Regions from separate parts of the Paramixta manurensis genome, predicted to be linked through region 2. Evidence: predicted binding sites of a transcription regulator. Region 2 holds the regulator's gene; each other region holds the start of a gene.
What was found. Region 2 encodes Fur, which represses iron uptake genes when iron is present. Its sites were predicted from a motif close to ATAATAATGAGAACNACTATCAA; they were not measured.

Region 1 (5,589 bases), 1.1 Mb from region 2:
CCTGCCGGCACCGACCGACGTACCTGCAATTAAAGGTATGCTGGACGACGGTAAAGATACGCCAGCCGAGCGTCATTCCGATGACAAAGAGCCGTTCTCTGCTCTGGCATTTAAAATCGCTACCGACCCGTTTGTGGGTAACCTGACGTTCTTCCGCGTGTATTCTGGCGTGGTTAACTCAGGTGATACCGTACTGAACTCTGTGAAATCCGCACGTGAGCGCTTTGGCCGTATCGTACAGATGCACGCCAACAAACGTGAAGAAATCAAAGAAGTTCGTGCAGGTGACATCGCTGCGGCGATCGGTCTGAAAGACGTGACCACGGGTGATACCCTGTGTGATCCGAACGCGCCGATTATCCTTGAGCGTATGGAATTCCCTGAGCCGGTTATCTCTATCGCCGTTGAGCCGAAAACCAAAGCTGACCAAGAAAAAATGGGTCTGGCTCTGGGCCGTCTGGCTAAAGAAGACCCGTCTTTCCGTGTATGGACTGACGAAGAATCTAACCAGACTATCATCGCCGGTATGGGTGAGCTGCATCTGGAAATCATCGTTGACCGTATGAAACGCGAGTTCAACGTTGAAGCGAACGTCGGTAAGCCGCAGGTTGCTTATCGTGAAACCATTCGCGATACCGTGAAAGATATCGAAGGCAAGCACGCTAAACAGTCTGGTGGTCGTGGTCAGTACGGTCACGTTGTGATCGATCTGTCTCCGCTGGAACCAGGTGGCCCGGGCTACACCTTTACCAACGACATCAAAGGTGGTGTGATTCCTGGCGAATACATCCCTGCGGTTGATAAAGGTATCCAGGAGCAACTGAAGTCTGGTCCTCTGGCCGGTTATCCGGTAGTGGACATTGCGGTGCGCCTGCACTTCGGTTCTTATCATGACGTCGACTCCTCTGAATTGGCGTTTAAACTGGCAGCCTCTTTGGCGTTTAAAGATGGCTTTAAGAAAGCAAAACCTGTTCTGCTTGAGCCAGTGATGAAAGTGGAAGTCGAAACGCCGGAAGACTACATGGGTGACGTTATCGGTGACCTGAACCGTCGTCGCGGTATCATCGAAGGTATGGATGACACCGCTACCGGTAAGACCGTTCGTGCTCAGGTACCGTTATCTGAAATGTTTGGTTATGCTACTGACCTGCGTTCTCAGACCCAAGGCCGTGCTTCTTACTCCATGGAGTTCTTGAAGTACGCTGAAGCGCCGAACAACGTCGCTCAGGCTGTTATTGAAGCTCGTGGCAAATAAGCTACAGTTTTAAAATATTGATCACATGCTCTCACCACAGGGTGAGAGCATAAAAGTAAGGAATATCGTCGTGGCTAAAGAGAAATTTGAACGTTCCAAACCCCACGTCAACGTTGGTACTATCGGCCACGTTGACCACGGTAAAACTACCCTGACCGCAGCTATCACCACCGTTCTGGCGAAAACCTACGGCGGTTCTGCGCGCGCATTCGATCAGATCGATAACGCGCCGGAAGAAAAAGCACGTGGTATCACCATCAACACCTCTCACGTAGAGTACGACACCCCGACTCGTCACTATGCACACGTTGACTGCCCGGGCCACGCCGACTACGTGAAAAACATGATCACCGGTGCTGCGCAGATGGACGGCGCGATCCTGGTTGTTGCTGCGACTGACGGCCCGATGCCGCAGACCCGTGAGCACATCCTGCTGGGTCGTCAGGTTGGCGTTCCTTACATCATCGTGTTCCTGAACAAATGTGACATGGTTGATGACGAAGAGCTGCTGGAACTGGTTGAGATGGAAGTTCGCGATCTGCTGACCCAGTACGATTTCCCGGGCGACGACACGCCGATCGTTCACGGTTCTGCACTGAAAGCGCTGGAAGGCGACGCCGAGTGGGAAGCGAAAATCATCGAGCTGGCCGGTTACCTGGATAACTACATCCCGGAACCAGAGCGTGCAATTGACAAGCCGTTCCTGCTGCCAATCGAAGACGTATTCTCCATCTCCGGTCGTGGTACCGTTGTTACCGGTCGTGTAGAGCGCGGTATCATCAAAGTGGGTGAAGAAGTTGAAATCGTGGGCATCAAAGACACCGCGAAATCAACCTGTACCGGCGTTGAAATGTTCCGCAAACTGCTGGACGAAGGCCGCGCGGGTGAGAACGTTGGTGTTCTGCTGCGTGGTATCAAACGTGAAGAAATCGAACGTGGTCAGGTACTGGCGAAGCCGGGTTCAATCAAGCCGCACACCAAGTTCGAATCAGAAGTTTATATTCTGTCTAAAGACGAAGGCGGCCGTCATACTCCGTTCTTCAAAGGCTACCGTCCGCAGTTCTACTTCCGTACTACTGACGTGACGGGCACCATCGAACTGCCGGAAGGCGTAGAGATGGTAATGCCGGGCGACAACATCAAAATGGTTGTTACCCTGATTCACCCGATCGCAATGGACGACGGTCTGCGTTTCGCAATCCGCGAAGGCGGCCGTACCGTTGGTGCGGGTGTTGTTGCTAAAGTTATGGCTTAATGCTGTAGCAGGTAGCGCCGGGCTTTGTCTGGCACTACGGCACACATAAAAAGAGCGCTTCGGCGCTCTTTTTTTATGCCAGCAAAAAATGTCATGGGCGGCTTGAGAACCAGTTAGTTATTGTAATGGCAACCATTCTCATTTACACTGTGATCATATTTTGTACTGGAGTGCGCAAATGTACGTTTGTCTGTGTAATGCCATTAGTGATAAAACGATCCGCGATGCCGTTCGTCGCTACCAGCCTCAATCTATTCAACACCTGCGTCAGCTTGTTCCGGTAGGAAAACAGTGTGGCAAGTGCATCCGCGCGACGCGTGAAATCCTGGATGAAGAGTTGCAGAACGTCCCGCAATATAAAGAGATTGCCTGAGATACCCCTCATTTTTGTCCTGATTTTTTGACTTCTTTTCAGGCGCATCTACGCTTCTAATTAACTGGAAGCGGAGGAAGCAAAATGAAGGGCGATACAAAAATCATAAATCATCTCAACAAATTACTTGGGAATGAACTGGTTGCGATCAATCAGTACTTTCTTCATGCGCGCATGTTCAAAAATTGGGGACTGATGCGCCTGAATGACGTTGAGTACCATGAATCCATCGATGAAATGAAACACGCGGACAAATACATCGAACGCATTTTATTTCTTGAAGGTATTCCCAATCTGCAGGATCTCGGCCGCTTACGCATCGGTGAAGATGTGGAAGAGATGTTGAAATCCGATCTGGTGTTGGAGCTTGAAGGGGCTAAAGATCTGCGCGAAGCGATCGCTTACGCCGATAAAGTTCACGATTATGTTAGCCGCGATATGATGATCGAAATTCTGGCGGATGAAGAACATCACATCGACTTTCTGGAAACTGAACTGGATCTGATTCAGAAAATTGGCATCCAAAATTATCTCCAGGCCCAAATCAAAGAAGAATAGTCATCACGTTGTAGCCTTTATGTTGAGCGATAAATACCAGCCATCCCGCAATTGCCAGGCTTGGGCCAAACGGTTGTGGGATGGTTTTTTGTTGCCCGACGCCGCGCTGAGAACGGTATAGCCAGCAAAGGATGCCGATGAGCGCCGCCAGTAAAGCCATCACCGGCAATGTTTGCCAGCCGCACCAGGCACCCAACGCGGCAAACAATTTCATATCCCCGCCGCCAATTCCTTCCTCGCCGCGATAAAGTAAAAACAGCCAACCCGGAAGCCAAAAGTAGAGATAACCGGCCACGGCACCGAGTATTGCATCATGTAGCGGAAAAGTGGGGAAGAAGGTATGGAATAACAAACCCGCCCACAGCAACGATAGGGTCAGTACATCAGGCAACAGGCAGTGACGCCGGTCGATTTCGCTGAGTAGAACCAGAAGCAGGCTGAACAGCGTGAGTGCAAGCAGTGGGGCGGGGCGGGGCTCGAGCGCGGCGAGCAAGACGAACAGCAGGGCAGTAAACAGTTCGCATGCAGGTAGAAAGCGAGGAATTGGCGCGCGACAAATGCGGCATTTGCCCCCCGAGCTGCACCAGCTTATCAAAGGGAGCAAATCACGCCAGGCCAGTATCCGATGGCAATGGAAGCAATATGAACGTGGCTTAACCAATACGGAAAACCATTGTTGCGCTGTTTGTTGCGGCTGAAAACGGTCAATAACCAGACCAGTAAAACTCCCCGCCATGGTACCGCTGAGTGCCGCAAGCAACGTGAATCGATCCATCTTTGCTCCTCCTCCCTTGAGTGATAGGCATAGCTTTGCACAGCGCCAATAAGCTTGTCATTACCTGAGGCCCTTCGATGCTTAGCGCTGCGAGAAAGCGCGCAGCAGATGAGGTAACGACAGGCAGGCGTACCGTTTTTTTCTGTACCGCACCCATTTCCAGCCGGTAGAAACGGCAAAGCGGGTTGCTTCCTGAGCAGATTTGCGTATAATGCGCGGGCCTGCAGATATTGTCAGGCGTGATTCAAGCAGAATCACAGGTCAGCCAGTGTACTGGGTTGCCTAACAATACTCCCAATTGGGGAGTTATATGCTGAACGATTACACTCCCCCATCAATCGTAATGGGTGCGAGGAGTAATTTTTTTCGTTTATAAATAATTGGAGCTCTGGTCTCATGCAGAACCAAAGAATCCGTATCCGTCTTAAAGCGTTTGATCATCGTCTGATCGATCAATCAACCGCGGAAATCGTTGAGACTGCCAAGCGCACTGGTGCGCAGGTTCGTGGTCCAATCCCGCTGCCAACTCGCAAAGAGCGTTTTACCGTTCTGATTTCCCCGCACGTTAATAAAGACGCGCGCGATCAGTACGAAATCCGCACTCATAAGCGTCTGGTTGACATCGTTGAGCCAACTGAAAAAACCGTTGATGCTCTGATGCGTCTGGATCTGGCTGCCGGTGTAGACGTGCAGATCAGCCTGGGTTAATCAGGTCATCGAGCGATTGAGAGGTTGAAACAATGATTGGTTTAGTCGGTAAAAAAGTGGGCATGACCCGCATCTTCACTGAAGATGGCGTTTCTATCCCCGTAACCGTAATCGAAGTTGAAGCAAACCGCGTTACCCAGATTAAAGCGCTGGAAAACGATGGTTACCGTGCTATTCAGGTCACTACCGGTGCTAAAAAAGCAAACCGTGTAACCAAGCCTGAAGCAGGTCATTTTGCTAAAGCTGGCGTTGAAGCTGGCCGTGGTCTGTGGGAATTCCGCACCGCTGAAGGTGATGAATATTCTGTTGGCCAGAGCATCAGTGTTGAAATTTTCGCTGACGTGAAAAAAGTTGACGTGACTGGTACGTCCAAAGGTAAAGGTTTTGCCGGTACTGTTAAGCGCTGGAATTTCCGTACTCAGGATGCTACTCACGGTAACTCCTTGTCTCACCGCGTTCCGGGTTCTATCGGTCAGAACCAGACTCCGGGCAAAGTGTTCAAAGGCAAGAAAATGGCAGGTCAGCTAGGTAATGAGCGCGTAACCGTTCAGAGCCTGGACGTAGTACGTGTTGACGCTGAGCGCAACCTGCTGCTGGTTAAAGGTGCGGTCCCGGGTGCAACCGGTAGCGACCTGATCGTTAAACCAGCTGTTAAGGCGTGAGGA
Region 2 (5,589 bases):
TCGCCAGAATGTGCGTTTCATTGAAACTGTGACGCGCCGAACTGCCGCGATGGCCTGAGGTGCCAAACTTCACCGCATGTTCTGCATTCGCCAAATCGGGCTGTAGAACGTAATACTGTGACGTTAACTGTGCAACGTTAATTAAATCGCTCTGACGGGCGGGCTGCCCGGCACGGGGGTGATTGGCCATTGGCGCTTCTCCCTGACGCTTCGGTTTAAATGGTGCCGCAAACCTTGTCTGCCAGTTCCTGCGGGAACTGCATTGACAGCATAATATGTTCGATCATGCTGCATTTGCGGCCTGTGTTGGTATTGGTAATTACCCAGTACGGCGTGCCGGGAACATGCTTCGGCTTAGTATGGGTGCCATTCTGCACTAACGTCTGCTGATCGCCGGCAAAATAGACGCGCGTGCGCCCTTGTAAAGAGGCGGTAGCTTCAGCAAACGCTTTTGGATCGATACGATATAAAGTCGATAAAATCAGCATAAAGCGATTTACCGCTTTTTTCTGTTCCGCATACTCGTCAGAAAGCAGCAACTCACGCACGGCGCGCACGCTATTTTGCGGATTCACCTCGTTTTTCACTGCAACCGACGGTTTAGCTGCGGAATTCGCCGCGCCGGGCGCCGCGGCTGGCATCGTTTGGCCGGCGGTAAATTTCAGCATCCGGCGCAAAATATCCGAGGCGCTTTCACCAATATGCTGAGTGTGGCTGGCAATATAACGGTAGAGCTCTTCGTCGACTTCAATCGTTTTCATCTTTATCCGTACGGTTATTACTAGTGGCAGAACCGATCACACTCTGTTGCGGCATTAACAAAAAAAACCGGTACACATTGTGATCGCGTTCTAACATAAGGATTATAAAGTTAAATCCAGCAGGTCGATAGCATCAGTCGCCGCCGTCGGCAAAAGTCAGAATATGCCGCAAAAAAACGCCGACCGCCATCAGTATGCCGGGCTGCTGACCAAGTGAAAACCATGATAACCTAAGCTTTCCTCACAACTGTAAGAACTTTGCCATGATTTTGAATGCTCGCCTGCAAACTGAACAATCTCCTGCCGATGCTACCCCCGTTTTATTGATTCACGGTCTGTTTGGTAGCCTGGATAACCTTGGCGGTATCGCCCGTGGGCTAAAAGCTGAACACCCCATTATACAGGTGGATGTCCGTAACCACGGTTTATCTGGCCGGGCGGAAGAGATGTCTTATGCGGTAATGGCACAGGATATGTTGGCAACGCTTGATGAACAGGGCATCAATCGTGTAACGGTGATTGGTCACTCAATGGGGGGAAAAATCGCCATGGCGATGACCGCACTGGCGCCCGACCGTCTTGAGCAGTTGGTATTAATTGATATTGCGCCGGTGGATTATCAGACGCGTCGCCATGATGCAATCTTTGCGGGCGTGAATGCCGTAACGGCGGCGGGTATCACCTCACGCAGTCAGGCGGCAGAGAAAATGCGCGAGCATATAGAAGAAGAAGGGATTATTCAGTTTTTACTGAAGTCCTTCCATGAAGGAGAGTGGCGTTTTAACGTACCGGCGCTTTGGAACAACTACCCGAGCCTTTCCGGTTGGGAACCGATCCCGGCCTGGCCGCACCCGGCCCTGTTCATCCGCGGCGGCAATTCGCCCTACCTCGATGATAGCCACCGTTCCGCATTATTAAGCCAGTTTCCGCAGGCAAAAGCGCATGTTATTGCCGGTGCCGGTCACTGGGTTCACGCAGAGAAACCGGATGCGGTTTTGCGCGCCATCCAACGTTTTTTAACCGTTTAATAGCAAAGTGTTATTGAAACTGTGAAATGTTTGTCGCAACGACTTTTGCCAGGGTATGATGGCGCGCTAAAATTTTGCCGCCTTTATTTCGGCAGCAAACCGGCTCATTTAGTCACAATCCGCGCAACAACAGGCGCGCGGTCTGGCCAGTATCACTATCTATTCTATGGCAAAAGAACAAACGGATCGCACCACGCCAGACTTGTTCGCAGATGAACGTCGGCCTGGGCGCCCTAAAACCAATCCGCTCACGCGTGATGAGCAGCTACGAATCAATAAGCGTAATCAGTTAAAGCGTGACAAAGTACGCGGCTTACGCCGTGTCGAACTGAAAATGAATCATGAAGCGGTGGACGCGTTAAATTCACTCGCCGAACAACGTAATATGAGCCGCAGCGAATTGATTGAAGAGATGATTTTAGCGCAGCTACAGGTTACCGACGCATAACCGCCGCCGGATGGCGTAATCGCACAAAGCGACAAATGCAGCGGCTTTACAAGTTCCGCGCCCACGCTCTGTCTGCTATTATTGCCGATAACTGCGTACCAATAGCAATCACCATATTTTTAAGTTTCAAGAGGTTATTAAACTCATGGCAATCGTAGGCATTTTCTTTGGCAGCGATACGGGCAACACGGAAAACATTGCAAAAATGATCCAGAAGCAACTCGGCAAAGACGTTGCCGACGTGCATGACATCGCCAAGAGCAGCAAAGAAGATCTTGAAGCCTTTGATATTTTACTACTGGGTATTCCAACCTGGTATTATGGCGAAGCCCAGTGTGATTGGGATGATTTCTTCCCAACGCTTGAAGAAATTGACTTTAACGGCAAGTTGGTCGCGCTGTTTGGCTGTGGCGATCAGGAGGATTACGCTGAATACTTCTGTGACGCGATGGGGACTATCCGCGACATTATTGAGCCGAACGGTGCGGTAATTGTCGGCCACTGGCCTACCGAGGGTTACCATTTTGAAGCGTCAAAAGGGTTGGCGGATGATAAACACTTCCTCGGCCTCGCGATTGATGAAGATCGTCAGCCTGAATTGACCAATGAACGCGTTGACGCGTGGGTAAAACAGATTTTTAACGAGCTTCATTTGAAAGAAATCATCGAAGCGTAACGTTAAGCGTTCAATGTGGGCGCTGGCTCACATTGAATGTGTGGTTTTTCCTATAGAAATAATAGATACATATTTGTAACTTTTGGCCTCAGATCTGTAGAATATCTCCATCGGTCAATCCGCTTTCTCATCTGTTAGAGGTAAGGATGAGCTTAAGCGAAATGTTAACGCGGCATAATACAGGCATGAACTTCTCAGGACGTAGCGATACTTCTCCTTACATCCATTAGCGGTTTCACGCTTACCCTACTGTTTTCATTTCGGTTCATCAGTTCTATAATGAGACGCAATTAGATTCAGCGTCGACCGATGTTCAGGGCTTTTCAGCCACATAGTGACTAGCAAAGTAACAGGACAATATCCGCATGACTGACAACAATACCGCATTAAAGAAGGCCGGCCTGAAAGTCACGCTTCCTCGCTTGAAGATTCTGGAAGTGCTTCAGGAACCAGAGAGCCATCATGTCAGTGCGGAAGATTTGTATAAGCGCCTGATTGATATGGGCGAAGAGATCGGTCTGGCTACGGTTTATCGCGTTCTGAACCAGTTTGATGACGCGGGTATCGTAACCCGGCATAACTTCGAAGGCGGCAAGTCCGTGTTCGAACTCACTCAACAACATCATCACGATCACCTTATTTGCCTGGATTGTGGCAAGGTCATCGAATTTAGTGATGAATCTATCGAATCTCGTCAGCGTGAGATCGCCACGCGTCATGGCATTAAATTGACCAACCACAGTCTTTATCTCTATGGACATTGTGCGTTGGGCGATTGCCGTGAAGACGAAACACTTCACGATCAGTAATCTGTTTTCTGCCATAAAAAACCGGTGCCATGATGCACCGGTTTTTTTGTGGTTAATTAAAGCGCTTCTACGCGACTGACGCGTTTACCATCCGGGCTGACGGAGCGAACTGAAACTTTCCCGCTCACATTTGGCCGTGAGCCGTTGTCATACCGCTGCCAGCTTTTTCCCTCATCCAGGCTGTATTCAATCGTTAATCCCGGCAGCGCCAGGTTCGCTTCGAGAACGCCGTTGACAATACGCGCGCCCGGCACCGGAAGACGGTAAGACACGCCGGCAAGATCGAGCTTCGCCAGCTCACGTTGCCCTAACAGATTGGCAAAACGCTGCCAGTCAGTGAGTAATGCCTGGCTATCCACATAACGCGTTTCGCCGCCGACATACTCTTTCCCTGCCTGATAATCCTGTTCCCAGGATGCCCGATGCCAGCCACGCTCGGCAGCAGTGAAGAGACGCGGAAAAATCATATACTCCATATTACTGTCTGTGCGCACCGTCTCACTCCATAACTGAGCTGAAATACCATAAGCGCCAAGCCAGGCTTTATCTGATTTTGCACTAAACGTATTCCCGTCGCGATCAACAGAGGTTTCGGCATTTTGCGGCAAATTATTCGGTGCGAAGGAGAACATTTTACGCTCATCGGTAAAACGCGTTCCCCAGTAATAACCGCGCTCTAGCGGGTTAACCTCCGAAGGGAAATCCATATAGAGGTAATCCGGGTTGGAAAGCACCACTTGGTAACCTTTGTTTGCCCAATCATTAGCGGTGTCAAAGCCTCCCCAATAGAGCGTGTCCCAAAAATTCACTCTGACCTGCGCAGTAGAAAAAGCGCCTGCATCTTTGGCATCTTTCAGGCCATCCTGCCAGGCCTGCATGCTGTCGATACCGTGCGCTTTCACCAACTTGCTGACTTTTAATGCAAAAGAACTGGGAAGATGCGCCAGATCGCTAACTTTCCCCTCGCTAATCAATTTTTGACATGCCAGAGATTTAGCCCATGGCTTATCTTCTTCATCCATCGTTCGTAGCCCGGTTCCCGTCACCGGTTTAGCGCGGTCGGAATATCCGGCGCCGAGCCGAATATTTTTCGCTTCGTCTCCACCAAAGTGCCAGGTTTTAAGCGGCTGACCAGCTGCAAGATGCATCGCCTGTATTTCACTAATGACTTTATCGGTAAAACGGAGAGAAGAGTCGAGACAAGGATTGAGGTAGCTGGTGCGATCGTACAATTGCACCGAGGTGGTGTTGGAACTATCCGTGGGATCGACCAGTCGGTATTCCGACGCTGCACTGGCGTCCCCCTTTTCCATTAGGCGATGATAGCGTGCCTCCATTGAAACCACCGCCGCACGCGCGTGCGCGGGCATATCCACTTCCGGAATCACCTCGATATTACGCGCCGCGGCATATTTCACGATTTCAATATAATCGGCACGGCTAAAAAAACCGCTACCGTTATTATTGCTAAATGGGCCGGAACCTAGCTGCGGCAGCAAACAATGCTGCTCGCTCAGATCATGGCACCGCCTGGCGCCCACGCCGGTCAACTCAGGTAACCCAGCGATTTCGACACGCCAACCCTCATCATCGGTCAAGTGGAAGTGGAATTTGTTCATTTTCCACGCAGCCATTTGATCAAGCATACGCAGCACCGCCGCTTTGCTATGGAAATTTCTCGCCACATCTAAAAACGCGCCGCGATAAGCAAAACGGGGGGCATCGGTTACCGCAAGCGTAGCTATTTTACCCTCGCCGCTAGCGGGCAGCAGCGAAAGGATAGACTGCAAACCATAAAACACACCGCTCCGATCATACCCTGTCACGTCGGCCTTTGCTTTGCCGATAGTTAACCGATACCCGCCGG
Region 3 (5,589 bases), 2.1 Mb from region 2:
AAAGAAAATCTTCACTGCTTCCTTGAAAGGAACGCGTTCGCCTTTGGGGTAGCCGCGCTTACGGGCGAAGCCGACACACATGATCATTAAACATAAGCCGAGCAACAAGCCGGGAAAAATACCGGCGACAAACAGCGAGGAGATAGTGACGACGCCGCCGGTCGCCAGCGAGTAAATTACGGAGTTATGGCTGGGTGGCGTTAACACCGCCTGGACCGAACCGCTGGCGGTGACCGCGGTAGCAAAATCGCGCGGATAACCTTTTGCTTCCATTTCCGGAATCATTACCGAACCGATTGAGGCGGTGTCGGCGATTGATGAACCCGAAATCGCGCCAAAAAAGGTGGAGGCAACGATATTCACCAGCGACAGGCCGCCGCGGATAAAGCCGACAAAAATATAGGCAAAATTAACCAAACGGCGGGCAATGCCGCCTTCAGCCATAATCGCGCCGGCGAGGATAAAGAACGGAATGGTCAACAGAGAAAATTTATTGATGCCGTTGGTGATCTGGATGATCACCGCTTCGAGTGGCAGATCGATCCACCAGGCGCCGATAAAGGCGCTGAAACCCACGGCGAAGGCCACCGGAAAGCCGAAGGCTAACAGAACTAACAGGCTGCCAATTAAAATTAATGCATCCATGATGAACTCCGAATCAGTGTGTGCCGCCGAGTAAAACCAAACGACGCTGGGTCTGCTCGCCGCAGAACAGACGCTCTACCACAAACAACAGCGTAAAAATCGCGCCTACCGGAATCGGGAGATACATTTCGCCAAATGTTACGTCGGGCAGCGAGGCCTGCGGCTGGAGCCACATGTCTTGGCACAGGCTATAGCTTGCCTGGAAAATAATGATGCAGACGGCGATCATCATCAGATCGCAGACGATCTCAGCAACGCGGCGCGCACGCGGCGGCAAGCGATCGGTCACCATGGAAACGCAAATATGCGTACCGGCGCGGAAACCGACCGGCGCGCCGATAAAGGTAAAGATAATCACGCAGACAATGGACACCGGTTCGGGCCAGGAAAGGGCGCTGTCCAGCGCGTAGCGTGCGAAAATACCGATAGGAATAACAGTGACCATGATCATCAGCGCAATCGCCGCGACAACCATGCACAACAAATACAACACATCCATCAGACGTGAATAAGCAGACATAGCGATTTTCCTGACCAGGGCGCGCCGGAAGCGAATCCGGCGCGGAAACGGTTATTTAACGTCAGCGATCTTTTTCATCAGATCCTTATAGTTAGCGCCATATTGATCGCGCACCGATTGGGTGGCTTTGACAAAGTAGTCACGATCAACTTTTTGGAAGGTGACGCCGCCCGCTTTCATTTTCGCCACTGATTCATCGTTATATTTCGCCCATAAAACCCGCTCTTCATCCTGCGCCTCTTTACCCAATTTCTTCATCAGCGCCTGATCGTCGGCAGACAATTTATCCCACGACTTTTTCGAGAACAGGATCATTTCCGGCTGAATGAAGTGGCCGGTTAAGGTGTAATATTTGGTGACCGGCATGTAGTTATGCGCCACAAAGGTCGGCGGGTTATTTTCGGTGCCGTCAACCACGCCGGTTTGCATGGCGCTAAACACTTCGCTGACGCCCATCGCGACGGGGTTAGTACCCATTGCTTTCAGGGTCGCCAGTGAGATGGGGCTATTCTGTACGCGGATTTTCATCCCTTTTAGATCTTCCGGTTTCTGTACCGGTTTTTTGGTGATCATGTTCCGCACCCCGGCATCGGTCCAGCCAAGGAACACCATGCGGGTATTCGGGTCTTTATCGAAAGCGTCAGTAATCTCTTTGCCCACCGCGCCATCCAGCACCTTATGCATATGATCTTCATCGCGGAACACATACGGCAGCGTCAGCACGCTGGTCTCTGGCGCAATGGTAGTTACCGGCGCTAATGAGACGCGAATCATATCGACCGCGCCAATTTGTACTTGTTGCAGCGTCTGGTCTTCATCACCCAGCACGCCACCGGCGAAAACATTCATTGCCAGACGCCCATCGGTGGCTTTTTTTAGTTTTTCGCCCATATGTTGTAAGGCCACCACGGTGGGGTAACCTGCAGGTTGTACTTCGGCAACTTTAAATACCGTTGCCGCGCCCGCAACCGAGGTCATGGATGCCATCAGAGCGGCGGAAGCCAGGGAAATCGCGAGTAGCTTTTTTTTCATCATCATTAAATGTTCTCCAGCGCGTGATGAGAATCTATTTTTTGCCATAGCGTTAGTAGAGGTATGAGGTCTGATGCCACGAGGGCTGATTTAATATAGAGAAATTGCGCTGGTTAAAAATTGGCTTCATGTCAATTGGATGAGTCTCATCACATTATTGAAACGTTGTTTTAATAATTTTCCATGTAGCATCACAAAAGCAAAACATGTCCTGAATATCCATTACCTGCGCGCGGCGAAAACGCGCCGACGCGTCGTAATGTTTGTAAATAATAATGAGAACTACTATCAATTCACGCCTAATTTGGTATGATCCGCGCTGGTTCTGATAATGCTTAATTAAGGTTGGAGAAACAGCGTGGTAGCCAGTGATTTGATGCAAACGGACCTTTCCGTTTGGGGCATGTACCAGCATGCGGATATCGTGGTAAAGACGGTAATGATTGGATTGTTGTTGGCATCCGTTGTCACCTGGGCCATTTTCTTCAGTAAATTCGCCGAGTTAACGTCGGCAAAGCGCCGCATTAAACGTGAACAACTGGCGTTGTCTGACGCGCGTTCTCTGCGTCAGGCAGCGGAAACCTGCGGCGGTTTTTCACCGCGCAGCTTAAGCACGCAACTCCTCAAAGAAGCGCAGAATGAGCTTGAGCTCTCTGCCGGCTCTGCTGATAACGATGGGATTAAAGAACGTACCGGTTTCCGTCTGGAGCGCCGGGTGGCGGCCTTTAGCCGTTATGCCGGGCGCGGTAACGGTTTCCTCGCCACCATCGGCGCCATTGCGCCATTCATCGGTTTGTTCGGTACCGTGTGGGGCATTATGAACAGCTTCATCGGCATCGCCAAAACGCAAACCACCAACCTGGCTGTCGTAGCGCCCGGTATTGCCGAGGCGTTGTTAGCAACCGCGATTGGTCTGGTGGCGGCGATCCCGGCGGTGGTGATTTACAATATTTTCGCCCGTATGATCGCCAGCTATAAGGCATCGTTAGGGGATGTCGCCGCCCAGGTTCTGTTATTGCAAAGCCGGGATTTAGATCTCGCCAGCAGCGGCGAAAGCGAGTCGCAACGCGTACATGCCGCCCAGAAACTGCGGGTAGGTTAAGCATTATGGCAATGCGATTGAATGACGATCTGGATACTGATGGTGAAATGCATGAGATCAACGTCACGCCATTTATCGACGTGATGTTGGTGTTGTTAATCATCTTCATGGTTGCAGCGCCGTTGGCGACGGTGGACGTCCGCGTTAATTTGCCCGCTTCAACCAGTGCGCCGCAACCGCGTCCTGAAAAGCCGGTCTATCTGTCAATTAAAGCCGATAAGCAACTGTATATCGGCAATCAGGCGGTCACCAAAGAGAACCTGGTGGAAACGCTGAATGGCGAAACGGAAGGGAAAAAGGACACCACCATTTTCTTCCAGGCGGATAAAACCGTAGATTATGAAACCTTAATGAATGTGATGGATTCTTTGCGTCAGGCCGGTTATTTAAAAATTGGTTTGATGGGTATGGAAACCGCCAACAAATAACTAAGCGCCGGATATTTCCGGCGTTTTTTTTATCCCGCTTCGTTTTTCTTCTTTTCCCTTCAGGCCATTAGCCACATATTTGTTAATTTTTAGTTACTAAAATTGGTATTTTTGTAAATCACAATGGTGACTTTCGTCACGTTAAAACCGTGCTTCTCAGGCTAAAAGGGAAAAACACAAGGAAGCCGGGATATATTCAATGACCTCTGCATCAAAAACATCGCAAAGCGGTGCGAAAACCATCTTTAGCGTTACCAGCGGTAATTTTCTTGAGATGTATGACTTTATGGTGTTTGGCTACTATGCCTCCGCCATTTCCAAAACCTTCTTTCCGGGAGACGATCCCTTCGCCTCACTAATGCTGACGCTGATGACCTTTGGCGCCGGCTTTTTGATGCGCCCTTTGGGCGCGATTGTGCTTGGCGCCTATATTGACCATCATGGGCGGCGTAAAGGGTTGTTAGTGACCCTGGGATTGATGGCGGTAGGTACGCTGACTATCGCTTGCGTGCCTGGCTATGCGACGCTGGGCGCGGCGGCGCCGATCCTGATTTTGCTGGGGCGCTTATTGCAGGGCTTTTCTGCTGGCGTTGAGCTGGGCGGCGTCTCGGTTTACCTGTCCGAAGTCGCCCCGAAAGGGCGTAAAGGTTTTTATGTTAGTTGGCAATCCGGTAGCCAGCAGGTGGCGGTTATCTTCGCCGCGCTGTTGGGGTTGTTGCTGAACCATGTGTTGGAAAAAGACCAGGTCACCGAATGGGGCTGGCGTATCCCGTTTGTGATTGGCTGCATGATTGTGCCTTTTCTGTTCTGGGTCCGGCGTATGCTGGAAGAAACCGAGGCGTTTAGCCAACGTAAACACCATCCATCGATGAGTGAAATTATGCGCTCGGTGGCCAGTAACTGGGCGCTGGTGCTGGCCGGGATGCTGATGGTGGTAACCACTACGGTGATGTTTTATATGATCACCGCCTTTACGCCAACCTTTGGTAAAACCGTCTTGATGATGAGTGATAAGGCGAGTTTTCTGGTAACGCTGTGCGTCGGCATTTCCAACCTGTTCTGGCTGCCGGTAATGGGCGCGTTGTCCGATCGGGTAGGGCGGCGGCCCTTGCTGATTCTGTTTACCATCCTGATCGTGTTAACCGCCTGGCCGGTGCTGCACTGGTTGGTGGGGTCGCCTACGCTGATGCATTTGCTGGAGGCGGAGCTGTGGCTCTCCTTCCTGTACGCCAGCTATAACGGGGCGATGGTGGTGTATTTGGCAGAGGTGATGCCGGTTGAGGTTCGCGCGTCCGGTTTCTCAATGGCGTACAGTCTGGCAACCGCGTTGTTTGGCGGGTTTACCCCTGCGGTATCCAGCTACTTGATTCATGCCACCGGTGATAAAGCTATGCCTGGCGTTTGGCTGACGTTCTCCGCCATCTGCGGCCTGATTGGGACGTTAGTGATTAAGCGGTTGATTAAGCAATACCACGCACGCCATGCAACCGCGCCGGTGACCGCGATGTAGCCGCGCGCAACGGCAACATACTAATAGCCGATGTTTTTTCCAACATCGGCTTATCAGACCCGTTAAATAAACCTATAATAGTTTCCTGACTCCCTCATTTGACCTGTAACAGCCGTGGCAAAATACCAACAACTGGTGCATCAAATCCGCGCGCAAATTGAAGCGGAAGTTTGGCAACCGGGCGAAAAACTCCCTTCACTACGTGAACAGGTAAGCCTGAGCGGCTTAAGCCTAATGACGGTGATGCACGCGTATCAAGTGCTGGAGAGTCAGGGGTGGATTGCTTCACGCCCGCAGTCAGGTTACTACGTCGCGCCGCGCGCCGAGTTTCTTAGCCAACCGGTTTCCCACC

Region 1: bfd (bacterioferritin-associated ferredoxin) is a predicted target of Fur. The motif match lies at 2,630-2,652, and genes of this name have one in related genera.
Region 3: exbB (tol-pal system-associated acyl-CoA thioesterase) is a predicted target of Fur. The motif match lies at 2,467-2,489, and genes of this name have one in related genera.

Annotation. Positions count from the first base shown of each region.
Region 1 is NZ_CP054212.1:405,566-411,154, forward strand. It holds gene fusA (elongation factor G) at 1-1,255, shown strand, start outside; gene tuf (elongation factor Tu) at 1,326-2,510, shown strand; gene bfd (bacterioferritin-associated ferredoxin) at 2,689-2,883, shown strand; gene bfr (bacterioferritin) at 2,968-3,441, shown strand; gene PMPD1_RS01900 (prepilin peptidase) at 3,428-4,216, opposite strand; gene rpsJ (30S ribosomal protein S10) at 4,613-4,924, shown strand; gene rplC (50S ribosomal protein L3) at 4,957-5,586, shown strand.
Region 2 is NZ_CP054212.1:1,490,793-1,496,381, reverse strand. It holds gene pgm (phosphoglucomutase (alpha-D-glucose-1,6-bisphosphate-dependent)) at 1-190, opposite strand, end outside; gene seqA (replication initiation negative regulator SeqA) at 216-761, opposite strand; gene ybfF (esterase) at 1,025-1,789, shown strand; gene ybfE (LexA regulated protein) at 1,956-2,237, shown strand; gene fldA (flavodoxin FldA) at 2,383-2,913, shown strand; gene fur (ferric iron uptake transcriptional regulator) at 3,279-3,722, shown strand; gene PMPD1_RS07280 (beta-N-acetylhexosaminidase) at 3,779-5,589, opposite strand, start outside.
Region 3 is NZ_CP054212.1:3,959,850-3,965,438, reverse strand. It holds gene PMPD1_RS19125 (TRAP transporter large permease) at 1-645, opposite strand, end outside; gene PMPD1_RS19120 (TRAP transporter small permease) at 659-1,165, opposite strand; gene PMPD1_RS19115 (TRAP transporter substrate-binding protein) at 1,217-2,203, opposite strand; gene exbB (tol-pal system-associated acyl-CoA thioesterase) at 2,574-3,299, shown strand; gene exbD (TonB system transport protein ExbD) at 3,305-3,727, shown strand; gene PMPD1_RS19100 (MFS transporter) at 3,927-5,237, shown strand; gene PMPD1_RS19095 (aminotransferase-like domain-containing protein) at 5,352-5,589, shown strand, end outside.